3 regions of the Enterobacter chuandaensis genome follow, and region 3 is predicted to be linked to each of the others. Evidence: predicted binding sites of a transcription regulator. Region 3 holds the regulator's gene; each other region holds the start of a gene.
What was found. Region 3 encodes Fur, which represses iron uptake genes when iron is present. Its sites were predicted from a motif close to ATAATAATGAGAACNACTATCAA; they were not measured.

Region 1 (6,474 bases), 2.0 Mb from region 3:
AATTCGGAGTTGAGGCGATGAAACGAGCCTTTACCAACTCGTAATATTGCGTTAACAGGCTCCACAAAGGCCCCGATCGTGAAGGAGATAGAGTATGTTCAGGTCACTGATTCTTGCAGCGGTATTACTGGCTTCGGCCCCGCTCGTCGCCACTGCGGGCGAAATCACCCTGTTGCCATCAGTAAAATTACAAATTGGCGATCGTGACGACTACGGCAGATACTGGGACGGTGGCTATTGGCGCGACCGTGACTACTGGAACCGTCATTATGAATGGCGTGGTGACCGCTGGCGCAGGCACGATAACGGCCTGCATCGTGGCTGGTATAAAAACAACGCCTATGAACGCGGCTATCGCGAAGGCTGGAACGATCGTGACGACCGCCGCGGCGGCTGGGGTCACGGCGGAAAAGGACGAGGTGGTCACGGCCACGGCCACGGTCATCATTAATGCAAAAAGGAGCCACCCGGCTCCTTTTTCTTTTATAACCCGAGCGCTGTGCCAATCAACAACCACAGGTTTAGCGCTACGACCACCACCACGATGGCCCACCCGGCCCGTTTTACCCGCGTCGTGTTAACCAGATCGCCCATCAGGTTTTTGTTGCTGGTAAAAATCAGCAGCGGTACCAGCGCCAGCGCGATGCCAAAGCTTAGCAGCACCTGGCTCATCACCAGAATTCGTGTTGGATCGAGCCCCATCAGAATCACGATAAACGACGGAAGCATGGTGACAGAACGACGCACCCACAATGGAATATGGAAGCGAACAAATCCCTGCATCACCACCTGCCCTGCCAGCGTCCCCACCACCGTGGAGGAGAGACCGGCGGCTACCAGGCTCAGCCCAAATATCGTGGCGGCAGCATGGCTCAATAACGGCTCCAGCGTGAGGTAAGCCTGGTCGAGATCGGCGACGCCAGTATGACCGTTAAAGTGGAAAGCTGCAGCTGCGGTGGCCATCATCGCCAGATTCACGAAACCCGCAATGGTCATGGCGATAGCCACATCCCATTTGGTTGCCGAGTAGCGTTCTTTACGCGTACCGCCGTGAAGGTGCTGGGTCAGCGAAGAGTGGAGATAAATAACATGCGGCATGATGGTCGCCCCAAGCACACCGGCGGCGAGAAATACCGCTTCTGACGTTGGCAGGCTGGGAATGACCATCCCTTTCCCAAGCTGCGCCAGGTTCGGCTGCGAGAAAACGAGCTCGACAATATAGGCCGCAGCAACAAACAGCAGCAGGCCGCCAATGACCTTCTCCAGCGGTTTTTGCCCCCTACGCTGTAACATCAGGATCAGGAATGTGGCAATCCCCGTCAGGACCGCCCCCTGTAACAGCGACACGCCCAGAATCAGCTTAAAACCGATCGCCGCCCCGATAAATTCAGCGAGATCGGTTGCCATGGCGATGATTTCCGCCTGAACCCAGTAGAGCCACACCGCCGGACGCGGATAGTGGTCACGAATTTGCTCCGCCAGGTTTTTACCCGTGGCAATCCCCAGTTTTGCAGAAAGCATCTGAATCAGCATCGCCATCAGGTTTGCCCAGACGACCACCCACAGCAGCTTATAGCCGAAGCTGGCCCCGGCCTGAATATTGGTCGCAAAATTACCCGGATCGATATAGCCGATGGCAGCAATGAACGCAGGTCCCATTAACGCGAACCGCAACTTGCGCGCTGCTCTGCCACTGCTACCCTCTACGCGACTGTTTGTCATCATCTGCCTCTGGAAATATAGCCTTTGCTATGTTTAATGCTATCAAAATGAGAATGATTATCAAGATCATTCGGGAAGTTTAAAATGATTTCTCTGATAGCTAAGAACAATAGATGGGCAGGTGGCGCGACATCACAGAATGTGAAAATGCACGGTCATTTGTGAAGCGTAGCACACAAACTTAACTTTTCACTCATTTACCTAACATAACAAAAATGTATTGTGGATCACTAATTTTGAGACTCGTCACAGGATGTAACTATAGTGTGCCCTTGATCTCGTTTTCTTTTCGCTTGTTACATAGAATGTGCACGAAAATTAAACCTGCCTCATATTTGGAGCAAATATGGACCGCGTCCTTCATTTTGTCCTGGCACTTGTTGTCGTTACTGCACTTGCATTGCTGGTCAGCACAGACCGCAAAAAAATTCGTATTCGTTATGTTGTCCAACTGCTGGTCATTGAAGTTTTACTTGCGTGGTTCTTCCTGAACTCCAACGTAGGCCTCGGCTTCGTGAAAGGCTTCTCCGAAATGTTCGAAAAACTGCTCGGATTCGCCAACGAAGGGACCAACTTTGTCTTCGGTAAAATGAACGACGAAGGTCTGGCATTCTTCTTCCTGAAGGTGCTGTGCCCAATCGTCTTCATCTCCGCGCTGATTGGTATTCTGCAACACATCCGCGTTCTGCCGTTCGTCATTCGTGGCATTGGTTTTCTGTTATCCAAAGTAAACGGCATGGGCAAGCTGGAATCTTTCAACGCCGTAAGCTCCCTGATCCTCGGTCAGTCTGAGAACTTCATCGCGTATAAAGATATTCTCGGCAAAATGTCCCGTAACCGCATGTACACCATGGCGGCAACCGCAATGTCTACCGTATCCATGTCTATCGTGGGCGCGTATATGACCATGCTGGAGCCAAAATATGTCGTTGCTGCGCTGGTTCTGAACATGTTCAGCACCTTTATCGTTCTGTCGCTGATCAACCCGTACCGCGTTGACGCCAGCGAAGAGAATATTCAGATGTCAAACCTGCATGAAGGCCAGAGCTTCTTCGAAATGCTGGGCGAGTACATTCTGGCAGGTTTCAAAGTGGCGATTATTGTTGCCGCGATGCTGATCGGCTTTATCGCCCTGATCTCCGCACTGAACGCCCTGTTCGCCGCTGTGCTGGGCATCTCCTTCCAGGGCATCCTGGGCTACATCTTCTACCCTGTCGCATGGGTGATGGGTGTTCCGGCTCATGAAGCACTGCAGGTAGGCAGTATCATGGCGACCAAACTGGTTTCTAACGAATTCGTTGCGATGATGGATCTGCAGAAAATCGCCAGCACGCTCTCTCCACGTGCGGAAGGCATTCTGTCCGTATTCCTGGTCTCCTTCGCGAACTTCTCGTCCATCGGTATTATCGCCGGTGCGATTAAAGGCCTGAACGAAGAACAGGGTAACGTGGTTTCTCGCTTTGGCCTGAAACTGGTTTACGGCTCCACCCTGGTGAGCGTCCTGTCTGCTTCTATCGCTGCGCTGGTTCTGTAACGTTTACCGTAAAAAAAAACCGGGAGTCTTACTCCCGGTTTTTTTATGCCCGTAATTCTTCCAGCGGTTTGGGTTTGCCTATCAGGTATCCCTGCAGGTAGTCCACGCCGAAGCGTAGCAGCATCTCCCGCTGCGCTGGCGTCTCAACATATTCTGCCACCACACACAGTGATTTCGTCTTCGCCAGATTACATATCGACTGGACGATCATTGCGTCCATATCATCAGTACAAATATCTTTCACGAAACAGCCGTCAATTTTAATGATGTCTGCCTGCAGGCGTCTCAGACGCTCATAGTTGGCGTAGCCGGTTCCAAAATCATCGATGGCAATACGGAAACCGTAATCCCGCAGTTGCTGAATATTGTGGATGCTGCAGCCGGAATTGGAAAAGGCCTGCTCTTCGGTGATCTCAATCACCACAGCCTGAGGCGCAACGCCGTACCGTTCAAAGAGAGAGCAAATCTCGGTCGCCACCTCTTTTTGCATCAGCGTAAGCGGCATCAGATTGACAGAGAAACGGGCGCCAGCCTGCGTCGCTGGGTGATCGCGCAGCCACAACAGCAATTTTTCCATGATGCACATATCAAACCGATGGCTGAGGTTGAACTGGGCAATCAGCGGAATAAAGCGGTCAGGGGTGATGATCTCGCCCTCGCTCTCCATACGCGCCAGAATTTCGTAGTACCCGCTACCGTCAGCTTTCTGGATCGGCTGCGTGTATAAATGGAACTGATCCGCCTCCAGGGCGTGCTTAATCCGCGCCAGCATCAGGACACGCTCCGTTGTTTGTCCTGATGCAGCTTCCAGGCTATTCGTCAGCGCAAGAACGTTGTGCGCTCCGCAGGATTGCTCGGCCAGCCAGCTCAGTTGCCCCAGCGTGTGGTGCAGTCTCTCACCGTTTTCGACCATTCCCCAGGACGCGCCAAATTCGATATCCAGCCCGGTATTATTCCAGAAAATCTTACGGCTGTTCAGCCGATCAACCATATGCTGGAGGCGCTCAGCCGTTCCCTGCCCAAGTAATACCAGCACCAGCTCGCTTCCCGGCAGCTGGAAAAGCGTCTCATCTTTCTGCAACAGCGGCTGGAGGGAGGTCGTGATCATCCGTTTGCAGTGCACCCGCATGAGAATGCCGTAATGGCGGCTCAAAAACTCCAGATTATCCATGCGAAGGCAACACACTTTGGCATCCGGATGGTCGAGGAGAAAATCTTCCAGCGCACGAATGTTGGGTAATCCGGTCAAAGGATCGGTGAGCGCCCTGTCCTGCCAGCCCTGCTTCAACCATTCGCTACGCTGATAGATCCGCGACATATAAAGCAGGCAGATAGCAAAAGAGATCAGCACCGACAGGATAAAGGAGAGCGAATGGCCCGACTCCACACCGTTAAGAAAGTTGTAGTTGTAGGTCAACAGCAGAAGCGCGGAGGTGGCCCACAGCAGAGAGATAAGCGCGTAGCTCAGACGGCTAATCGCTAATGTAAAGAGAATGAAAGTAACCGGCATCAAATAGCCTGCAATAACAGGCGACTCAAAAGGCGCACATAAAATTGCAATAATGGCGATTAACAGCATCAGCCAGACGAATATATATAATGATTTCTTGTGTAAAAACACGGGCTTCACACTTCGCCGCCAGAATTTGACGGCATAACGAGGATTAATAATCATTCTTAACGGATAATAGAACATCATGGTAAAAATCATCGCCGCGCATATCAGACTTTGAATGTCAACGACGTTATAAATTACTGTTCCTTCGCCAAAGAAAGTGGAGATTGTGACCGGGAAATCAAAGAAATAGCCAGCCAGATACATCGACATTTTAATGCCTATCGGCACCATAAAGCCGAGCCAAAATATGCGTAAACCGATGTATTTGTTGGGCATGCAGTAGCGCCAGCGTCGGCCCAGAAGGAGGCGCAGGACGCCGCAGGCAGCGAATACGGAGAACGTCTGACAGAACAGTAATACTGAATATTGTAGCGGTGCTAAATTAACGTTAAATATATTAGCAACCATAAAACTTATAAGAATAGGCAGAATACCGCGGCGCCCCAATAACAGCATAACCGCCAGCATAACGCTTAACGGGAGCCACGCTAAATAAACGTCATGCTCATTAACAATTGCACGAGGGGAGAGATAACGGGAAACGGGAACCGCAATCAGGCAGATCGCCAGAGCAATTATAAATATCTTTACATTATTATACGTTTTTCTATTCATTAAGCTGGAGAGATTATTATCCGTTCATATCATTGACCGCATGGATAATAGGTTTATTAATTACACGAATCAAGTTGAAGTCTATTTATAGACTGATTTATTGATTTCGGTTGAGGTGAGATATGGGAAAACACCATTTTGGCAACAAAATATGTTTAGGGGTGTTACAAACACATAAAAAAACCCTCGTCTTTTGACGAGGGTTTAAAATTTTGGTGGAGCTAAGCGGGATCGAACCGCTGACCTCTTGCATGCCATGCAAGCGCTCTCCCAGCTGAGCTATAGCCCCACATTTGACTTTACTGACCGCACTCTGTTGGGTTCAGAGTTTGGTGGAGCTAAGCGGGATCGAACCGCTGACCTCCTGCATGCCATGCAGGCGCTCTCCCAGCTGAGCTATAGCCCCATCGTAAAGCTGTCATGTTGACGGGCGGCATAATATGAATTCCGCTGCGGAGTGTCAACGGCAAAATCAATGACTGCAGTTCAATCGCCGAAAAATCATGCAAATGAATCACTTTGCGAGCCTGCTCGCAGTCATGAGTTAAGCCTGTCACGTTTTCACGTAAAACGGTGCTATAAAATGAGCCGTTAATTACCCACACGAATATTCAGGAAATTGCATGATCAAGGAACGAATGACGCCAGAAGAGTTAGCCCTGCTCACTGGCTATAGCCGACAGACCATCAATAAATGGGTACGTAAAGAGGGTTGGATAACATCACCAAAACCAGGAGTCCAGGGCGGGAAAGCGCGCCTGGTGCATGTGAACGATAAGGTGCGTGAGTTTATCCGCAGCGCACGCCGGGCAACGGAAACATCCGCTATGCCTGACGGCATCAGCCATGATGGTTCGCTTCATACCCTACTCCTGACGCTGGCAAATGAAATGACGCCGGAAGAGCAGAAGCAGATGACATCGCTGTTAATGCGGGAAGGGATTACCGGTTTGCTGCAACGTTTAGGGATTCGCGACCAGAACTA
Region 2 (6,474 bases), 1.8 Mb from region 3:
CGCCGATTTCGAGGCCTACAATACGGTCAACCTCTTCACCCTTCGCCGTCACCATGATGATTGGCATCGGGTTGCTCTGGCTGCGCAGACGTCGGCAGATGGAAAGCCCGTCTTCGCCAGGCAGCATCAGGTCAAGGACCATCAGATGGAAAGATTCACGGGTCAGCAGACGATCCATCTGCTCAGCGTTCGCGACGCTACGAACCTGGAAGCCCTGCTCGGTCAGATAACGCTCAAGCAGCGCGCGCAGGCGCATGTCGTCATCCACGACCAGAATTTTGTAGTTCTCTTGCATTGTGTGTACTCCCAAAGGTTCGGATAGTCTTTGTAACAGCGTATTCTAAAAAAGTGCACGTATTCGACCAGCGAATTCTGGTATAAATTCTAGTCGAAATTGTTACAAAGCATATTTAACAGCAGCTTATCTGCTCATTTCATCACATAAATCATTATTATTCCTGTCTGTTACACTGTGTGGTACGTATTGTGCGCAAAGACAGAAAACCGGCAGCAAAGGCTTCACCATGAAAACGCCCCTGATCACCCGCGAAGGGTACGAAAAACTTAAAAAAGAGATGGATTACCTCTGGCGCGAAGAGCGTCCTGAAGTGACCAAAAAGGTGACCTGGGCGGCCAGCCTGGGCGATCGCAGCGAAAATGCGGACTATCAGTACAACAAAAAGCGACTGCGTGAGATCGACCGCCGGGTACGCTACCTGACCAAGTGCCTCGAAAATCTCAAAATTGTCGATTACTCCCCGCAGCAGGAGGGCAAAGTGTTCTTCGGCGCGTGGGTGGAGATAGAAAACGATGACGGTGATACCCTGCGTTTTCGCATCGTCGGTTACGATGAAATTTTCGGTCGTAAGGATTACATCTCTATCGACTCCCCGATGGCCCGCGCGCTGCTGAAAAAAGAAGTGGGTGACCTGGCCGTCGTTCAGACCCCCGCCGGTGAAGCCAGCTGGTATGTCAATGAGATCGTCTACGTAAAATAGTCCGAGAGCGCCCTCCCCGGCTGGCATTTTGCCATGTCAGCCCGTATAACTATCCCCTGATTTTTGACCCACAAGATGATAAAGCCATGATGAAAGATTCGCTCTGCCGCATTATTGCGGGTGAACTTCAGGCCAGAGCCGAACAGGTAGAAGCTGCCGTTCGCCTGCTTGATGAAGGGAACACCGTGCCGTTTATTGCACGTTATCGTAAGGAAGTCACCGGCGGTCTGGATGACACGCAGTTGCGTAACCTGGAGACCCGTCTGGGCTATCTGCGCGAACTGGAAGACCGACGTCAGGCAATCCTCAAATCCATCGGCGAACAGGGCAAGCTGACCAGCGAGCTGGAAAGCGCCATTAACGGCACCCTGAGCAAAACCGAACTCGAAGATCTCTATCTGCCCTACAAACCGAAGCGCCGCACCCGCGGGCAGATTGCGATTGAAGCGGGCCTTGAGCCGCTGGCCGATCTGCTGTGGAACGAGCCTTCTCACGACCCGGATACCGAAGCGGCGAAATTCATCGACGCCGACAAAGGCGTCGCCGATACCAAGGCCGCTCTGGACGGCGCGCGCTACATTCTGATGGAGCGCTTCGCCGAAGACGCCGCACTGCTCGCCAAAGTGCGTGATTATCTGTGGAAGAACGCCCACATCGTCTCTACCGTCGTCGCAGGTAAAGAGGAAGAAGGCGCGAAATTCCGCGACTACTTCGATCACCACGAACCGATTTCAACCACCCCTTCACACCGCGCGCTGGCGATGTTCCGCGGCCGCAACGAAGGCGTGCTCCAGCTCTCCCTGAACGCCGACCCGCAGTTTGACGAGCCGCCGAAAGAGAGCCACTGCGAGCAGATCATCATCGACCATCTTGGCCTGCGCCTGAACAACGCCCCGGCGGACAGCTGGCGCAAAGGCGTGGTGAGCTGGACCTGGCGCATCAAGGTGCTGATGCATCTGGAAACCGAGCTGATGGGCACCGTGCGCGAGCGCGCCGAAGATGAAGCGATTAACGTCTTCGCCCGTAACCTGCACGACCTGCTGATGGCTGCCCCTGCGGGCCTGCGCGCCACCATGGGTCTCGATCCGGGCCTGCGTACCGGCGTGAAGGTCGCAGTGGTTGACGGCACCGGCAAGCTGGTGGCGACCGATACCATTTATCCGCATACCGGGCAGGCAGCGAAAGCCGCCGTCGTGGTGGCGGCGCTGTGCGAGAAGTACAACGTGGAGCTGGTTGCCATCGGTAACGGCACGGCGTCCCGTGAAACCGAGCGTTTCTACCTCGACGTGCAGAAGCAGTTCCCGAAAGTGACGGCACAGAAAGTGATCGTCAGCGAAGCGGGGGCATCCGTCTATTCCGCATCCGAGCTGGCGGCGCAGGAGTTCCCGGACCTGGACGTTTCCCTTCGCGGTGCGGTTTCTATCGCACGCCGCCTGCAGGATCCGCTGGCGGAGCTGGTGAAGATCGATCCAAAATCTATCGGCGTGGGCCAGTACCAGCACGACGTGAGCCAGACTCAGCTGGCGCGCAAGCTGGATGCGGTGGTGGAAGACTGCGTAAACGCCGTCGGCGTGGATCTGAACACCGCTTCCGTTCCCCTGCTGACCCGCGTGGCGGGCTTAACCCGCATGATGGCGCAGAACATCGTCGCCTGGCGCGATGAGAACGGCCAGTTCCAGAACCGTCAGCAACTGCTGAAGGTAAGTCGCCTGGGGCCAAAAGCCTTTGAGCAGTGCGCGGGCTTCCTGCGCATCAACCACGGCGATAACCCGCTGGATGCTTCCACCGTTCACCCGGAAGCGTACCCGGTGGTGGAGCGCATTCTGGCCGCCACCCAGCAGGCGCTGAAAGATCTTATGGGCGACAGCGGCGCGCTGCGCAACCTGAAAGCGGTGGATTTCACCGACGACAAATTTGGCGTGCCAACCGTCACCGATATCATCAAAGAGCTGGAAAAACCGGGCCGCGATCCGCGTCCAGAGTTTAAAACCGCGACCTTTGCTGACGGCATCGAGACCATGAACGATCTCCTGCCGGGCATGGTGCTGGAAGGTGCGGTGACCAACGTCACCAACTTCGGCGCGTTTGTCGATATCGGCGTGCACCAGGACGGTCTGGTGCATATCTCATCCCTCGCCGACAAGTTCGTTGAAGACCCGCACACCGTGGTCAAAGCGGGCGACATCGTGAAGGTGAAAGTGCTGGAAGTGGATCTGCAGCGCAAGCGTATCGCCCTGACCATGCGTCTGGACGAGCAGCCGGGCGATACCAACGCGCGCCGTGGCGGCAACGGCGGTGGCCGCGAGCAGCAGCGTCCGGCAGCGAAAGCCAAACCACGCGGACGTGACGCACAGCCTGCGGGCAACAGCGCAATGATGGATGCGCTGGCGGCGGCGATGGGTAAGAAACGCTAAGGCAACACCCCCCTCACCCTAACCCTCTCCCCAAAGGGGAGAGGGCCGGGGTGAGGGAAAAATTATATCGTAAAATATGAAACCGATTGCATATCCATATTTAAACCACGAATTATCACCTCGTTAACAAATACCCTTCTTTTTATTTTCACCTCAATTCCGTAAATATTGAGCAAGGTCAAGCAGACCGCAAATTAATACGATTAACAACATCCGGTCACATTTTTATTATTGCTGATAAAAACTATTCTCATTATCATCGCAGTGTAGATTATTTAACCTCTCGTGGAATCAGGCATTATGCAATTCACTCCAGACAGTGCATGGAAAATTACCGGTTTTACCCGAGAAATTAGCCCAGCCTATCGGCAAAAGCTGCTGTCGCTGGGCATGCTGCCGGGCTCGTCATTCCAGGTCGTACGCGTGGCGCCGTTAGGCGATCCTGTTCATATCGAAACCCGACGCGTCAATCTGGTTCTGCGTAAAAAAGACCTCGCATTAATAGAAGTCGAAGCCTTATCCCGATAACAAGCCAGCGGTTTCAGTGAGTCTAAAAAAATGAAAAAGTTAACTATTGGCTTAATTGGCAATCCTAATTCCGGCAAGACAACGTTATTTAACCAGCTGACGGGGGCGCGTCAGCGCGTCGGCAACTGGGCGGGCGTGACGGTTGAACGTAAAGAAGGCCAGTTCACGACAACGGACAATCAGGTCACCCTGGTTGACCTTCCCGGCACCTACTCCTTAACCACGATTTCGTCCCAGACTTCGCTCGATGAGCAGATCGCCTGTCATTACATTTTGGGCGGCGACGCGGATCTGCTGATTAACGTCGTTGACGCCTCCAACCTCGAGCGAAACCTTTACCTGACGCTGCAACTGCTGGAGCTGGGGATCCCCTGCATCGTGGCGCTCAACATGCTCGACATTGCGGAAAAACAAAAGCTGCGTATCGACGTCGATGCGCTCTCCGCGCGCCTGGGCTGTCCGGTGGTTCCGCTGGTCTCAACGCGCGCTCGCGGTATCGACGCCCTGAAGCTGGCGATTGACCGTCACGCGGGAAACCGCGACGTTGAGCTGGTGCACTACGCCCAGCCCCTGCTGCGCGAAGCCGATCTGCTGGCGCAGGAGATGGACAACAGCATGCCTGCGAAACAGCGTCTGTGGCTCGGCCTGCAGATGCTGGAAGGGGATATCTATAGCCGCGCCTATGCCGGACATGCGGCAGATAAGCTGGACGTGGCCCTCGCCCGTCTCAGCGACGAGCTGGACGACCCGGCGCTGCACATCGCCGATGCGCGCTACCAGGCCATTGCCTCAATTTGCGACGTGGTCAGTAACGCGCTTACCGCAGAACCCAGCCGCTTTACGGCGGCGGTGGATAAGATTGTACTTAACCGCTTCCTCGGTTTGCCGATCTTCCTGCTGGTGATGTACGTGATGTTCCTGCTCGCCATTAACATCGGCGGTGCGCTGCAGCCAATTTTTGACGCGGGTTCCGTCGCCGTTTTCGTACACGGTATTCAGTGGGTAGGTTACACCCTGCACTTCCCGGAATGGTTAACCATCTTCCTCGCCCAGGGGATCGGCGGCGGTATCAACACCGTGCTGCCGCTGGTGCCGCAGATTGGCATGATGTATCTGTTCCTCTCGTTCCTGGAAGATTCCGGCTACATGGCGCGCGCCGCCTTCGTGATGGACCGCCTGATGCAGGCGCTGGGCCTGCCGGGTAAATCCTTCGTCCCGCTGATCGTCGGCTTCGGCTGTAACGTGCCGTCGGTAATGGGCGCGCGCACCCTGGATGCGCCGCGTGAACGCCTGATGACCATCATGATGGCGCCGTTTATGTCCTGCGGTGCCCGTCTGGCAATCTTTGCGGTCTTTGCCGCAGCCTTCTTTGGTCAGCAGGGCGCGCTGGCGGTCTTCTCGCTGTACGTGCTGGGCATCGTGATGGCGATCCTGACTGGTCTGATGCTCAAGCACACTATTATGCGCGGTGAAGCGTCACCGTTTGTAATGGAGCTGCCGGTCTATCACGTTCCGCATCTGAAAAGCCTGGCGATCCAGACCTGGCAACGCCTGAAAGGCTTCGTGCTGCGCGCCGGTAAGGTGATTGTCATCGTCAGTATCTTCCTGAGCGCGTTGAACAGCTTCACCCTCACCGGTCAGGCGGCAGACAACATCAACGACTCTGCCCTTGCCTCCGTCAGCCGCGTCATCACGCCGGTCTTCAAACCGATTGGCGTGCAGGAGGATAACTGGCAGGCGACCGTGGGACTGTTCACTGGTGCGATGGCAAAAGAGGTGGTTGTCGGGACGCTGAACACGCTCTACACCGCAGAGAACATTCAGGAGCAGGAATTTAACCCGGCGGAGTTTCACCTCGGTGACGAACTGCTGAGTGCCGTTGAGGAAACCTGGCAGAGCCTGAAAGACACCTTCAGCCTGAGCGTGCTGGCGAACCCGATTGAGGCCAGCAAAGGCGACGGCGAAATGGCGACCGGTGCCATGGGCGTGATGGGCGAGAAGTTTGGCAGCGCGTCTGCGGCCTACAGCTACCTCATCTTCGTTCTGCTCTATATTCCGTGCATCTCGGTGATGGGGGCGATTGCCCGCGAGTCCAGCCGCGGCTGGATGGGCTTCTCCATCTTGTGGGGGCTGGATATCGCTTACTCGCTGGCGACGCTGTTTTATCAGACCGTTAACTTCAGCCAGCACCCGCGCTACAGCCTGGTCAGCATCCTGGCGGTCGTCCTGTTTAACGTAATTGTAATTGGCCTGCTGCGCCGGGCGCGGAGCCGCGTTGATATTAACCTGCTGGCAACGCGTAAAACCCCAACCACCTGCTGCAACAGCCCGGCTGGCGACTGTCACTAAGGGGGAAAACAGATGGCATCGTTGATTCAGGTTCGTGACCTGCTGGCGCTTCAGGGGCGGATGGAGGCAAAGCAGCTCAGCCTCAGCCTGCATACGCCGCAGCCGATGATCGATGCCATGCTGGAACGCCTGGAAGCGATGGGTAAAGCCGTGCGGATACAGGAGGACGCGGAGGGTTGCCTCTC
Region 3 (6,474 bases):
TTCCATGGGTGGCAAAGCGGTGATGGCGCTCACCGCGCTGGCACCTGAGCGGATTGCCGGGCTTGTGGTGATTGACGTTGCGCCGGTGGATTACGACGTTCGCCGTCACGATGAGATTTTCGCGGCGATCAATGCGGTGACTGAAGCTGGCGTTTCTACACGTCAGCAGGCCGCGGCCGTTATGCGCGAGCATCTTGATGAAGAAGGCGTGGTGCAGTTCCTGCTGAAATCGTTCGTTGAAGGGCAATGGCGTTTTAACGTGCCGGTGCTGTGGGACCAGTACAACAATATCGTGGGTTGGGAAACCGTCCCCGCCTGGCCGCACCCTACCCTCTTTATTCGCGGCGGTAACTCGCCTTACGTCACCGATGCGTACCGCGACGTGCTGCTGGCGCAGTTCCCGCAGGCGCGCGCCCACGTGATTGCCGGGGCCGGACACTGGGTTCATGCAGAAAAACCTGACGCCGTACTGCGCGCCATTCGCCGCTATCTCGCTGATACTGCAAATTGATTAAAAAGAGAGCGACTGGAAGGCTGCGGGCTTCCAGTCGTTGGCGTGCCGTTTTTGGTGATGTATGATGGCGCGCTTATCGCCCGGGCATTAGCAGGGCGGCGTGTTTCCCCCGAAGTCTCAGAATCATGGCCAAAGAACAAACGGACCGTACGACACTAGATCTGTTCGCGAATGAGCGTCGACCGGGACGACCGAAAACGAATCCGCTTTCGCGCGATGAACAGCTGCGTATTAATAAACGCAATCAGCTTAAACGCGATAAAAATCGTGGGCTTAAGCGTGTCGAACTGAAGCTCAACGCCGACGCGGTCGATGCGCTTAATGAACTGGCGGAGGCGCGTAATATCAGCCGCAGCGAGCTCATTGAAGAGATGTTGATCGCCCAGCTAGAGACGTTGCGCAGCCAGGCATAAGTCTGAAAATCCCCTTTATCGCCCTTTTCATGTAGCACAGAGTGCAGTCCTGCGCGATAGCTGTTTCCGCAGGGTTGCCTGTTCTGCTATTATTGCCCTTATCCGTGGACAATTTGCGCCACCATACCATTAAGTTTCAAGAGGTTATTTTACTCATGGCAATCATCGGCATTTTCTTCGGCAGTGATACCGGCAATACCGAAAATATCGCAAAAAACATTCAGAAACAGCTCGGTAAAGACGTTGCTGATGTGCATGACATCGCCAAGAGCAGCAAAGAAGATCTCGAGGGCTATGACATCCTGCTGCTGGGTATTCCTACCTGGTACTACGGTGAAGCCCAGTGCGACTGGGATGATTTCTTCCCGACGCTGGAAGAGGTGGACTTCAACGGCAAGCTGGTTGCCCTGTTCGGTTGTGGCGATCAGGAAGACTACGCCGAGTACTTCTGTGACGCGCTGGGCACCATCCGCGACATCATTGAGCCACGCGGTGCAGCAATTGTCGGTCACTGGCCAACGGCGGGTTACCACTTTGAAGCCTCTAAAGGTCTGGCAGATGATGACCACTTCGTTGGCCTGGCCATCGATGAAGACCGTCAGCCAGAGTTGACCGCAGAGCGTGTTGAAAAATGGGTTAAGCAGGTTCGTGAAGAACTGCACCTGGATGACATTCTGAACGCCTGATTTTTTTCGCGGCGCGACTCCGGTTGCGCCCGTTTTCCAGGTAAAACCGATTAAATTAATTGCTACAAACTTTTAACTTTTTCGCCCAGACCTGTACAATGTCTCCCTGGTAAAATGTGGTTTCCATTGAGCAAGTTTGTTGGTGATACCCCATTTTTATAAGCATACTTTGCCTGAGACTTGCAGTTTTCATTTAGCCATGGCAGTTCTATAATGAGACGCATTATCCAAGGTGCATTTTCTGTCACTTCCTCCAGAAGTGAATCGTTTAGCAACAGGACAGATTCCGCATGACTGACAACAATACCGCATTAAAGAAGGCTGGCCTGAAAGTAACGCTTCCTCGGTTAAAAATCCTTGAAGTGCTTCAGGGTCCAGACAATCACCATGTCAGTGCGGAAGACCTCTATAAACGTCTTATCGACATGGGTGAAGAGATTGGGCTGGCCACCGTTTATCGCGTGCTGAACCAGTTTGATGACGCGGGCATTGTTACCCGTCATAATTTCGAAGGCGGTAAATCTGTTTTCGAACTGACCCAGCAGCAGCACCACGATCACCTGATCTGCCTCGATTGCGGCAAGGTCATTGAATTCAGCGATGATTCTATCGAAGCGCGTCAGCGTGAAATCGCAGCCCGTCATGGCATCCGCCTGACCAACCACAGCCTGTACCTTTACGGTCACTGCGCTGAAGGTGATTGCCGCGAGAATGAACACGCGCACGACGCAAAATAAGTCAGCGTTCATACTCTGAGCCAGCCGAAAGGTTGGCTTTTTTTTGCCTTTTTTGGGCAATAAAAAGCCCGGTAGCGCAGCGCCACCGGGCGTAAAGTAACTTATTTATTGTTATTGCGTATCTCGTTCCAGATCTTATCGCAACGCTTTGCGACTTCCTGATCGTTACCGGTTTTACGCGCCTGGATACAGGCCTGGTAATCCATCACGCGAATATTCTCCTGCGTTGCAAACTGCTCATGCGCTTTCTCTTTCTTCAGCACATTTAGCACGTTCTGACAGGCTTCAATTTTCTCCGGCGATCCTTCCGCACTATTAATACAGGCGCTATACGCCTCCTTCAGACGGGAGTCCTCTTTTGGCGCCTGAGTCTGCGTGCACGCCACCAGCCCTGATGCCAACAGCGCGACGATTACGATTTTTTTCATCATGTGCACTCTCCATACCGGCAGGAGTCACCCCGCCGGTGCGTTCATCAGAAGATAGTGAATGGGGCGATAACCATGAATTTCACGTCACGTTCATCCTGGAAGATGTTGCCGTAACCGCCCGCGTAGCTTGGGATATCGGAGTGGTTGTCATACTGCGTGAAGTGCAGTTTGAACATCGTGCCTTTCGCGCGGCCATCCTGCAGGGTGTAGATAGCATCCAGGCTGTAGGAGGACTCTTTCAGGCGATAGTTTGGATCGTAGTACGCATCCGGCGTAGCCATATCGGCAGGTTTTGCGTCCCAGGCGTAAGCGTAAGAAGCGCCCACTGCCCAGCCCGGCAGGTTCCAGTTTTTCAGGTCATACATGGCGCCGAAGAAGACCGCTTTTTCGCCGTCGGCGTTGAAGTCAGAGCGGTTATCCCACCAGATATCAAGACGGCCGTTAGATGAGGCATAGGTTGGGGTCATACGCTGCAGGAAGTAGCCCTGCTGCCCTTCCGCCTTCACCCATGTGCCTTCCAGGCGTAAATCAACCTGGCCAACCTTGTAGCCGAAGGTCAACGCCTGCAGCCACGCGGTGCCGTTATAAATGTCATTTACACTGCCATCGCTGACTTTATCGCGCGTACCGTAGAACTGATAGCTGGTGCTCAGCGGGCTACCGGCGATATCAAATTTGTAGCTGGCTTTAGCAAAATACTGATCGATATAGCCTTCGGCCTGGCCAAATGCGGCTTCCAGAACCAAATCGTTTTTAAAGTCGTACTTCGCGCCCAGCGAGTGGAGGTATTCGACTTTGGTTTTCTTATCGTTCTGGTAGAACTTATCCATCTCAATGTGCCACGGCGCTTTGTACTCGTTGGTCCACATATAGGAGAAGCTCAACGCACCCGCATCACCATAGTCAAAGTTAGCCCCTGCTTCTGCACCCTGGTAAGTGCCCGGCATAAAGCTCCAGTGCGGCGCTAACAGCGTCTGGCCAGTTGGCTGAATATAGCCCCCACGCGCCCAGACCGGGCCGTATTTAAATTTCGCTGCGGCCTTATAAAGGCTGATACCACTTTTATCCCCGGACCAGTCTTCATCGTAGGCTTTATTGCTGGAGGAGAACGCAATTTCGTTCGGGTGACCGCTATCGCCGTTTTCAGCCATTTCAATCGCGGTAAATGCGGCAATATCCAGACCGAACATATCGGCGGCATAGCCTGACTGGAAGTCCAGGTTGGCGTTCCAGGTAGAATGAGAGAGGTTAGTTTTGTATTTATCTTCAGTGACGTCTTTACGGTCACGCTCACGCTGCCAGTAATAAATACCGCCCGTAAGGGTAGAATCTTCGATGAAACCTGCTGCTTTCGCCTCTGGCACAACCACCAGGCCCGACATTGCTGTCACACCGGCGATAGCCAGCGCCAGCGCACTACGTTTGCCACTGAACGTACGCATAGATTATTCCTCTTTGACGAATTAAAACGCCTTAAACGGCGAAAAACAGAAAAGACCAAATGGTCAGGGGTAGTTATAAATACCCTCGAATTAACTACCGTCTTTAGGTTATTTTTCGCGACGCGAATTATCAATGCTTTTCAGTGGGCAAAAGTCAGGATTATGACGAAGTGCACATAATTGGTAGTGGTTTGTAACATTTAGCGCGAGGCGAGGTTTGGCGGGGCAAGGCGTTAATTTCTGGAGGATAAAACCGTTAAATTTCGCTAATTTCAACTTATTCCGGACTGGTGAAAATATACAAACTTTTTTTTGAAAAATAAGTAGCACCGCATTGACCTGAAATTTCAGCCAGACCTATTTTAGCTCCGCTATAACGATATGATCATTCAATAAAAAAACGCCGCAATAAGCGGCGTTTGTTTCTCATTGACCAGAGCAGCAATATTATTCGCCGATCTTCGTCCAGGTATCACGCAGGCCTACGGTGCGGTTAAATACCGGTTTTTCAGCGGTGCTGTAACGGCTGTCCAGGCAGAAGTAACCTTCACGCTCGAACTGGAACGCTTTGCCCGCTTCAGCCGCTTTAAGCGATGGCTCCGCATAACCCTGTTTGATTACCAGCGATTCCGGGTTGATGGTTGCCAGGAAGTCTTCCGCTGCGCCCGGGTTAGGCACGCTGAACAGACGATCGTACAGACGAATTTCAACCGGCAGCGCGTGGGAAGCGCTCACCCAGTGGATAACGCCTTTCACCTTGCGGCCATCCGCCGGATCTTTGCTCAGCGTTTCAGCATCATAAGAGCAGAAGATGGTGGTGATATTCCCTTCTGCATCTTTCTCTACGCGCTCGGCTTTGATGACGTAGGCGTTACGCAGACGCACTTCTTTACCCAGCACCAGACGCTTGTACTGCTTGTTGGCCTCTTCGCGGAAGTCAGCACGGTCGATCCAGATTTCACCGCTGAACGGCACGTCACGGCTTCCCATTTCCGGTTTGTTCGGATGGTTAGGCATGGAGACCAGTTCACTTCCACCCTGCGGGTAGTTTTCGATAACCAGCTTAACCGGATCGATAACCGCCATTGCACGCGGGGCGTTTTCGTTGAGGTCTTCACGAATGCAGGATTCCAGAGACGCCATTTCGATGGTGTTATCCTGCTTGGTCACGCCGATGCGTTTGCAGAACTCACGAATAGAGGCGGCAGTGTAACCACGACGGCGCAGACCAGAGATGGTTGGCATACGCGGGTCGTCCCAGCCTTCAACGTGCTTGTCGGTCACCAGCAGGTTCAGCTTACGCTTGGACATCACGGTGTATTCCAGATTCAGACGAGAGAACTCGTACTGGCGCGGATGCACAGGAATGGTGATGTTATCCAGCACCCAGTCGTACAGACGACGGTTGTCCTGGAACTCCAGCGTACACAGGGAGTGCGTAATGCCTTCCAGCGCATCGCTGATGCAGTGGGTGAAGTCGTACATCGGGTAGATGCACCACTTGTTGCCGGTCTGGTGGTGTTCTGCGAACTTAATGCGGTACAGCACCGGATCGCGCATCACGATGAACGGCGATGCCATGTCGATTTTGGCACGCAGGCACGCTTTGCCTTCTTCGAAGCCACCAGCACGCATTTTTTCAAACAGCGCCAGATTCTCTTCCACGCTGCGATCGCGGAACGGGCTGTTTTTGCCCGGCGCGGTCAGCGTACCGCGGTATTCGCGGATCTCATCGGCAGACAGCTCGTCGACATACGCCAGGCCTTTGTTGATCAGTTCCACCGCATAGGCATACAGCTGATCAAAATAGTCAGATGAGTAGCAGATATCGCCAGACCAGTTGAAGCCCAGCCATTGCACGTCGTTTTTAATGGACTCAACGTATTCGATGTCTTCTTTTACTGGGTTGGTGTCATCGAAACGCAGGTTGCACTGGCCCTGGTAGTCTTGCGCAATACCAAAGTTCAGGCAGATCGATTTCGCGTGACCAATGTGCAGGTAACCGTTCGGCTCCGGCGGGAAACGCGTATGGACTGTGGTGTGCTTACCACTGGCCAGATCTTCATCGATGATCTGACGAATAAAGTTACTCGGGCGGGCTTCTGCCTCACTCATCGTGGATTCCTCAAAGCGTAAACAACGTATAACGGCGTATGATCTTATAAGCCGGACGTAGTGACAACCCTTAGTTACGGAAAATACGTATCAGATGAAAATAATGGGGGCGTTTGCTGCAAAAAAAAGCGGCGGA

Region 1: the regulator Fur is predicted to act here: its motif matches at 1,764-1,786, upstream of MX657_RS16300 (Nramp family divalent metal transporter).
Region 2: the regulator Fur is predicted to act here: its motif matches at 3,650-3,672, upstream of feoA (ferrous iron transporter A).

The regions. Positions count from the first base shown of each region.
Region 1 is NZ_CP097173.1:3,379,720-3,386,193, forward strand. Features, by position in the region: gene MX657_RS16295 (DUF2502 domain-containing protein) at 95-451, shown strand; gene MX657_RS16300 (Nramp family divalent metal transporter) at 484-1,722, opposite strand; gene MX657_RS16305 (NupC/NupG family nucleoside CNT transporter) at 2,069-3,256, shown strand; gene MX657_RS16310 (sensor domain-containing phosphodiesterase) at 3,300-5,489, opposite strand; tRNA gene MX657_RS16315 (tRNA-Ala) at 5,703-5,778, opposite strand; tRNA gene MX657_RS16320 (tRNA-Ala) at 5,820-5,895, opposite strand; gene MX657_RS16325 (YfeC-like transcriptional regulator) at 6,113-6,474, shown strand, end outside.
Region 2 is NZ_CP097173.1:4,275,825-4,282,298, forward strand. Features, by position in the region: gene ompR (two-component system response regulator OmpR) at 1-295, opposite strand, end outside; gene greB (transcription elongation factor GreB) at 525-998, shown strand; gene MX657_RS20675 (Tex family protein) at 1,085-3,412, shown strand; gene feoA (ferrous iron transporter A) at 3,713-3,940, shown strand; gene feoB (Fe(2+) transporter permease subunit FeoB) at 3,971-6,289, shown strand; gene feoC ([Fe-S]-dependent transcriptional repressor FeoC) at 6,302-6,474, shown strand, end outside.
Region 3 is NZ_CP097173.1:1,366,813-1,373,286, reverse strand. Features, by position in the region: gene ybfF (esterase) at 1-511, shown strand, start outside; gene ybfE (LexA regulated protein) at 640-927, shown strand; gene fldA (flavodoxin FldA) at 1,083-1,613, shown strand; gene fur (ferric iron uptake transcriptional regulator) at 1,904-2,350, shown strand; gene chiQ (ChiQ/YbfN family lipoprotein) at 2,452-2,778, opposite strand; gene chiP (chitoporin ChiP) at 2,826-4,223, opposite strand; gene glnS (glutamine--tRNA ligase) at 4,671-6,338, opposite strand.